Luteibacter rhizovicinus DSM 16549: one gene and its partner. The protein of the gene in region 2 interacts with the protein of the main gene of each other region in a pairwise test. Links are inferred from orthologs where the notes say so. Each region holds a gene or a part of one and is shown on either strand. Other genes may lie near its edges. The genes, in order: aceE and nth.

Evidence for each region.
Region 1: the proteins of nth (region 2) and aceE interact in binary tests that used the Escherichia coli proteins (3 or more experiments, as listed by UniProt). The link is inferred for Luteibacter rhizovicinus DSM 16549 from one-to-one orthologs.

Annotation. Positions count from the first base shown.
Region 1 is NZ_CP017480.1:1,070,591-1,074,133, forward strand. The notes cover bases 194-3,418. They hold aceE (pyruvate dehydrogenase (acetyl-transferring), homodimeric type), read right to left. Parts: upstream 3,088-3,418; coding sequence 394-3,087; downstream 194-393. Other genes in these bases: BJI69_RS05035 (DUF4377 domain-containing protein), read right to left, coding at 194-205; BJI69_RS05045 (NADP-dependent malic enzyme), read right to left, coding at 3,341-3,418. Outside these bases: more of BJI69_RS05035, read right to left, coding at 1-193; more of BJI69_RS05045, read right to left, coding at 3,419-3,543. UniProt on the Escherichia coli protein: Component of the pyruvate dehydrogenase (PDH) complex, that catalyzes the overall conversion of pyruvate to acetyl-CoA and CO(2).
Region 2 is NZ_CP017480.1:3,331,753-3,335,028, forward strand. Bases 319-3,276 are described here. They hold nth (endonuclease III), read right to left. Parts: upstream 2,126-3,276; coding sequence 1,511-2,125; downstream 319-1,510. Other genes in these bases: BJI69_RS15305 (SulP family inorganic anion transporter), read left to right, coding at 319-1,378; BJI69_RS15315 (RnfABCDGE type electron transport complex subunit B), read right to left, coding at 2,146-2,754; metG (methionine--tRNA ligase), read right to left, coding at 2,780-3,276. Outside these bases: more of BJI69_RS15305, read left to right, coding at 1-318. UniProt on the Escherichia coli protein: DNA repair enzyme that has both DNA N-glycosylase activity and AP-lyase activity. The DNA N-glycosylase activity releases various damaged pyrimidines from DNA by cleaving the N-glycosidic bond, leaving an AP (apurinic/apyrimidinic) site.

The DNA of each region.
Region 1 (3,543 bases), 2.3 Mb from region 2 along the record:
GACCTTCGACCGGCGCGTAGTTGATCTGCCAGGCATCCTTCGGCGTTTCGCGGTACTGCAGGCACTCGGTCTTCATGACGCCGTTCGTGCAAGGCACCTTGGCGCCGGCGATATACAGCAGTCGCGAGCGGGAGCCGTGGTCGGAAGGCGTGGTCGCGCAGGCGGCGAGGGAGAGGATGGAGGCAGCGAGAAGAGCGAGGCGCATGGCAGGAATCCCGGGTCGTATGCCTTGGAGAAATACCAGCTTCGGGGTGGCAATGCCATGGACGGGATGTGACGTTGGGGGGGGGCAGGTATTGGCTAGCACCCTTTTCGCCGATGAATCGGCTCCTACAAGGGCACCGCTCAACAAAAAAGGGGCCGGATTGCTCCGGCCCCTTCGTTTGCTCGCTATCAGGCGTACAGCGGGTTCGGCTTGTCGACGTCCAGCTTGTATTCCTTGATGGCGCGGCTCACGTCCTTCGCGTTGACCTTGCCGTCCTTCGCGAGGGCGGCCAGGGCGGCGTGGGCGATCCAGTAGCGATCGACCTCGAAGTGGCTGCGCAGGTTCGCACGCGAGTCGCTGCGACCGTAGCCGTCCGTGCCCAGCACCGTGTAGCGCATGCCATCGGGCATGAACGCACGGACCTGGTCGGCGAACTCACGAACGTAGTCGGTCGCGGCGATCGCCGGGCCCTGACGCTCACCGAGCAGGCCGGTGATGTACGGCACGCGCTGCGTGGCTTCCGGGTGCAGGCGGTTCCAGCGCTCGGCGTCGAAGCCTTCGCGGCGGACTTCCGAGAAGCTCGGCACCGACCAGATATCCGACGACACGCCGAAATCCTTCTCCAGCAGCTCGGCCGCGGCGATGACTTCGCGCAGGATCGTGCCCGAACCAAGCAGCTGCACGCGCGTCTCGTTCTTCTTCGCCTTGCCACCGTCCTTGAACAGGTACATGCCCTTGACGATGCCTTCCTCGCTGCCCTTCGGCAGGTCGGGGTGGGCATAGTTCTCGTTCATCACGGTGATGTAGTAGTACACATCCTCCTGCTCCTGCATCATCCGGCGCGTGCCGTCCTGCAGGATGACCGCCAGCTCATACGAGAAGGTCGGATCGTAGGAGATGACGTTCGGGATCGCGCCGGAGAGCAGGTGCGAATGGCCGTCTTCGTGCTGCAGGCCTTCACCGTTGAGCGTGGTGCGGCCGGCGGTGCCACCGATGAGGAAGCCGCGCGCGCGCATGTCGCCCGCTGCCCAGCAGAGGTCGCCGATGCGCTGGAAACCGAACATCGAGTAGTAGATGAAGAACGGCAGCATCGCGACATTGCTGATGCTGTAGCTCGTCGCCGCCGCCAGCCAGGCGCTCATGCCGCCGGCCTCGCTGATACCTTCCTGGAGGACCTGGCCCTTCTGGTCTTCGCGGTAGTACAGCAGCTGGTCGGCATCCTGCGGACGGTACTTCTGACCGAACGGCGCATAGATGCCGATCTGGCGGAACATGCCTTCCATGCCGAAGGTGCGGGCTTCGTCGGCGACGATCGGCACCACGCGCGGGCCGAGCTCCTTGTCACGCAGCATGAGGTTCATGCCGCGGACGAGGGCCATCGTCGTCGAGATCTCGCGCTCGCCCGTGCCCTTGGTGATCTGCTCGAAGGCTTCGAGCGTGGGCGCGGTGAACGACTGATCCGACTTGCGACGACGCTGCGGCAGCGAACCGCCGAGTGCACGACGGCGCTCGAGCATGTACTGCACTTCTTCCGAGTCCTTGCCCGGATGGTAGTACGGCACTTCCTCGAGCTTGTCGTCGGGGATGGGGATGTTGAAGCGGTCGCGGAAGGCGCGGATCGCGTCCGTGTCCATCTTCTTCTGGTTGTGCGCCGGGTTCTGCGACTCGCCGGCCGCGCCCATGCCATAGCCCTTCACCGTCTTGGCGAGGACTACGGTCGGCATGCCCTTGGTGTTCACGGCCGCGTGGTAGGCCGCATAGACCTTGTGCGGATCGTGACCGCCGCGGTTGAGGCGCCAGATGTCGTCGTCGGACATGTTGGCGACCAGCGCTGCGGTTTCCGGGTACTTGCCGAAGAACTTCTCGCGCGTGTATGCGCCGCCGAAGGCCTTGCAGGCCTGGTACTCGCCGTCGACCGTTTCCATCATCAGCTGGCGCAGCTTGCCCGTGGTGTCGCGGGCGAGGAGCGGATCCCAGTAGCTGCCCCAGGCGACCTTGATCGCGTTCCAGCCAGCACCACGGAAGACGCCTTCCAGTTCCTGGATGATCTTGCCGTTGCCGCGGACCGGGCCGTCGAGGCGCTGCAGGTTGCAGTTGATGACGAAGATGAGGTTGTCGAGGCCTTCGCGGCCGGCGAGCGAGATCGCACCCAGCGACTCCGGCTCGTCCGACTCGCCGTCGCCCATGAAGCACCAGATCTTGCGATCGGACTTCGGAATGAGGCCGCGGTGCTCGAGGTACTTCCAGAACTGCGCCTGGTAGATCGCCTGGATCGGGCCCAGGCCCATCGACACGGTCGGTACCTGCCAGTAGTCCGGCATCAGGTACGGATGCGGGTACGAGGAGAGACCCTTGCCCTTGCCTTCCACTTCCATGCGGAAGAGGTCGAGCTGTTCTTCGGTGATGCGGCCTTCGAGGAACGAACGCGCGTAGACGCCCGGCGCGGAATGGCCCTGGTGGAACACCAGGTCGCCCGGATGCTCGGCGCTCGGAGCGCGCCAGAAGTGGTTGAAGCCGACGTCATACAGCGTCGCCGAGGAGGCGAAGCTGGAGATGTGGCCGCCGAGGTCGCCTGGCTTACGGTTGGCGCGCACGACGGTGGCCAGTGCATTCCAGCGGATCAGCGAGCGGATGCGCCACTCGATCGCGGCGTTACCCGGGCTGCGCGCTTCCATGTGCGGCGGGATGGTGTTGACGTACTCGGTCGTCGGGTCGAACGGCAGGTAGCCGCCCGAGCGACGGGTGGAGTCGACCATCCGCTCGAGCAGAAAGTGCGCGCGCTCGGTGCCATCGTGATTGATGACGGCGTTGAGCGACTCGACCCATTCACGGGTTTCGGTGGGGTCGAGGTCCTGGTTCAGGATATCGTCGATCTGGTCCATGGATGCTCCGCTCGCGCCTAGCGCGCGCTTCATGAGGTCTGGGAAGCCCGCTGGGGTGGCGGGAAAACCTTTCCATGATACCGCGAAGTTTTCACATACGCGGCGGTATGGGGGTTTATCTCGTTCTAAATTGTTTTGTAGCGGGGGTTTCGTACCTGGCCCGGCTGACGCCGGGATCGCCGCTGAAGCGGCTCCCACATGGCGTTTGTGTGGGAGCCAATTTATCGGCGAAGCGGCGCAAAGCGCCGCCCGATCAATCGTTTACGACCGTACGGGGCTTACCTGCCCGGATCTGTGCCTCGACGCAGGCCACCGCGGTCATGTTGACGACCCGACGCACCGTCGCCTGCGGCGTCAGAATGTGGGCCGGCTTGGCCACGCCCATCAGGATGGGGCCGATGACCACGCCGTCGCACAGCACGCGGATCATGTTGTAGGCCGTGTTGGCGGCATCCA
Region 2 (3,276 bases):
TGTCGGTGGTCTCATCGTGGGTGCCATCGCCGGCTCGCCGCTGCAGGTCAGCGGGCCGGCAGCGGGTCTTGCGGTCCTGGTGTTCGAATTGGTGCGCGAGCACGGCGTGGCCGCCCTCGGTCCCGTCGTGCTGCTGGCCGGCCTGATCCAGCTTGTCGCCGGCCTGTGTCGGGTGGGCGTGTGGTTCCGCATGACGTCGCCGGCCGTCGTAGCCGGCATGTTGTCCGGCATCGGCATCCTCATCGTCGCCTCGCAGTCGCACGTGTTGCTCGATGCCATACCCAAGGCGCGTGGCCTGGAAAACTTCGCCGCACTCCCCGCGGCGGCCTGGGAATCGGTGACGGGCGCTGCCGAGGGGCAGGCACCGGCGGCCCTGATGATCGGTATCGCAACGATTGCCATCATGTTGTTCTGGGAGAAACTGCGGCCTGCGAAGCTGCGCTTCGTGCCGGGTGCGTTGCTCGCTGTCGTGGCGATGACGGCCGCGGCGCAGTTCGGCGGTTTCGACGTCAAGCGCGTCGACGTGCCGGCCAACCTGTTCGCGGCGATCAGCCTGCCGAGCATGGGTAGTCTGTTCGGTCTGTTCGATTCCTCGCTGCTGGTTGCCGCGGTCACCTTTGCTTTCATCGCCAGTGCGGAGACCCTGCTCTCGGCGGCGGCGGTGGATCGCATGCACAACGGCGTTCGCACCAACTACGACCGCGAACTGACCGCCCAGGGCGTCGGCAACATGATCTGCGGCTTCCTCGGTGCGTTGCCGATGACCGGCGTGATCGTGCGCAGCGCGGCCAATGTCCAGGCTGGCTCGGCGACGCGTATGGCGTCGGTGATGCACGGCGCGTGGTTGCTGGCTTTCGTCATGCTGCTTCCGTGGCTCATGCGGATGACACCGGTGTCGTGCCTCGCAGGTATCCTCGTCTTCACCGGTGTAAAGATGGTCAATCCGAAACAGATCAAGGATCTGGCGGCTTACGGCAAGGGCACCGCGGCGGTGTACGTGGCGACCACGGTGGCCATCGTCGCCACCGATCTACTCACCGGTGTGATCGTTGGCTTTGGTCTGTCGTTGTTCCGCCTCGCCTTGCTGTCGTCGAAGATGCGCATGGACGTGGAACACCATGACGAGCCGGGCAAGGCCACGTTGCACATGGAAGGTTCGGCGACGTTCCTGAAAGTACCGAGCATGGCGCGTACGCTTGCCACGGTACCGCCGAATACGCGCTTGAGCGTGGTGATGGATCGCCTGCACCACGTGGATCAGGCATCGCTCGAGTTGCTGCGCGAGTGGGGCCAGAACGCATCCAAGCGTGGCTGCGAACTCATCGTCGACTGGAAGGAGCTGGGCCGGCGCGTGGAGGGTTCCCGTCAGGCGGCCTGACGCTAGTTGTTGCAGAACCCGCTTCTCACGGTGGGAGTCGCTTCAGCGGCGATGGGTGCTCGCGGCAGGCTGGCCCGCTGCCGCGGGATCGCCGATAAATCGGCTCCCACAATGGTGGCAACAAAACCGGCTTCAGGCCGGTTTCGTTTTTTGCTTGTACGCGCACAGGTCGATGATCGCGCAGTTCGGGCATTCCGGCTTACGTGCCTTGCAGACGTAACGCCCGTGCAGGATGAGCCAATGGTGCGCGTCCTGGATGAATTCCTTGGGGATCACTTTCTCGAGCTTGTCTTCCACTTTGCGGACGTCGGCACCCGGCGCCAGGCCGGTGCGGTTGGCGACGCGAAAGATATGCGTGTCGACGGCGATGGTCGGCTGGCCGAAGGCGGTGTTGAGCACGACGTTGGCCGTCTTCCGGCCCACGCCGGGCAGCTCTTCGAGGGCTTCCCGGGTCGTCGGGACCTCACCGTCGTAGCGGTCGACCAGGATCTGACTCATGGCGATCAGGTTCTTCGCCTTGTTGTTATAGAGCCCGATCGTGCTGATGTAGGTCTTGAGCTTGTCGAGGCCCAGGTCGAGGATCTTCTGTGCGGTGTTGGCCACCGGAAACAGCTTGCGCGTGGCTTTGTTCACCCCGACGTCCGTGGCCTGAGCCGAAAGTGCGACGGCGGACAGGAGTTCGAACGGCGTCGTGTATTCGAGTTCGGTTTTCGGATGCGGATTCAGCTCGCGGAGACGACGGAACATCTCGACGATATCGGCCTTCTTCACGGGCTATCCTTTTTACGTGCTTTGGCGCGTGCGAGGGCTTCGAGGACGGCGTTGCGCGCTGTCGGTGCCGCGACGTCGCTCTTGCTCATCGCGAGTTGCTCATCGCGCCGGGCGAGCTCGCGTTGTAGCCGTGCTTCACGTCGCACGAAGCGAATGCGTGCGGCGTCCGCGTGGCCGCGGTCGTCGGCCTGCGCCAGTGGCATGGGATCCAGCGCGATGCAGTCGACGGGGCAGGCCGGAACGCAAAGCTCACAGCCTGTACAAAGATCGCTGATCACCGCATGCATCAGCTTCGCCGCACCGACGATCGCGTCGACCGGGCAGGCCTGGATGCACTTGGTACATCCAATGCAGTCCGCCTCGACCACACGTGCCAGGGTGCGCGGCTTTTCCACGCCGCGTGACGTATCCAGCGGGATAACGGGGCGGTCGAGCAGGGCGGCGAGGCGTGCGATGCCAAGGCTGCCACCCGGCGGGCAACGATCGATATCCGCCTCGCCTGCAGCCATGGCGTCCGCGTAGGGACGGCAGCCATGGAAACCGCACTGCTCGCATTGGGTTTGCGGCAGCAGTGCGTCGATCCGGTCGGCGAGCGTTGGCGTCATGGCTGGCGCGTTGCCGAGCGTCGGGTCAGCGGACGGTGGCGCCCGGCGTCGCGCCCTGGTCGGCGTCGAGCAGGAACAGGTCGGCGCCGCCATCACCCGCGGAAAGAATCATGCCTTCCGACAGGCCGAAGCGCATTTTGCGCGGGGCGAGGTTGGCGATGAAGACGACGTTGCGACCCAGGAGCTTTTCCGGCTCGCCATAGGCGGCACGGATACCCGAGAAGATCTGGCGCTTGCCCAGCGGGCCGCCGTCGAGCTCGAAACGCAGCAGCTTGTCGGAGCCTTCGACGAACTCGCAGGCCAGCACCTTGCCGATGCGCAGGTCGAGCTTGGCGAAGTCGTCGATCGAAATGGTGGCGGCCGTATCGGCGGCGGGAGCGATGTCGGTCATGGGCGGAGAGGCTTCTTTGGATTTGAACGGTTTCTTGGCGGCCGGCGCGTTGGCCCTGGCCTGTTCGGCCGGCGTCAACGACTCCTTCGACCCCTCGACCATGGCTTCGATCTTTTTCGGATCGAGGCGGC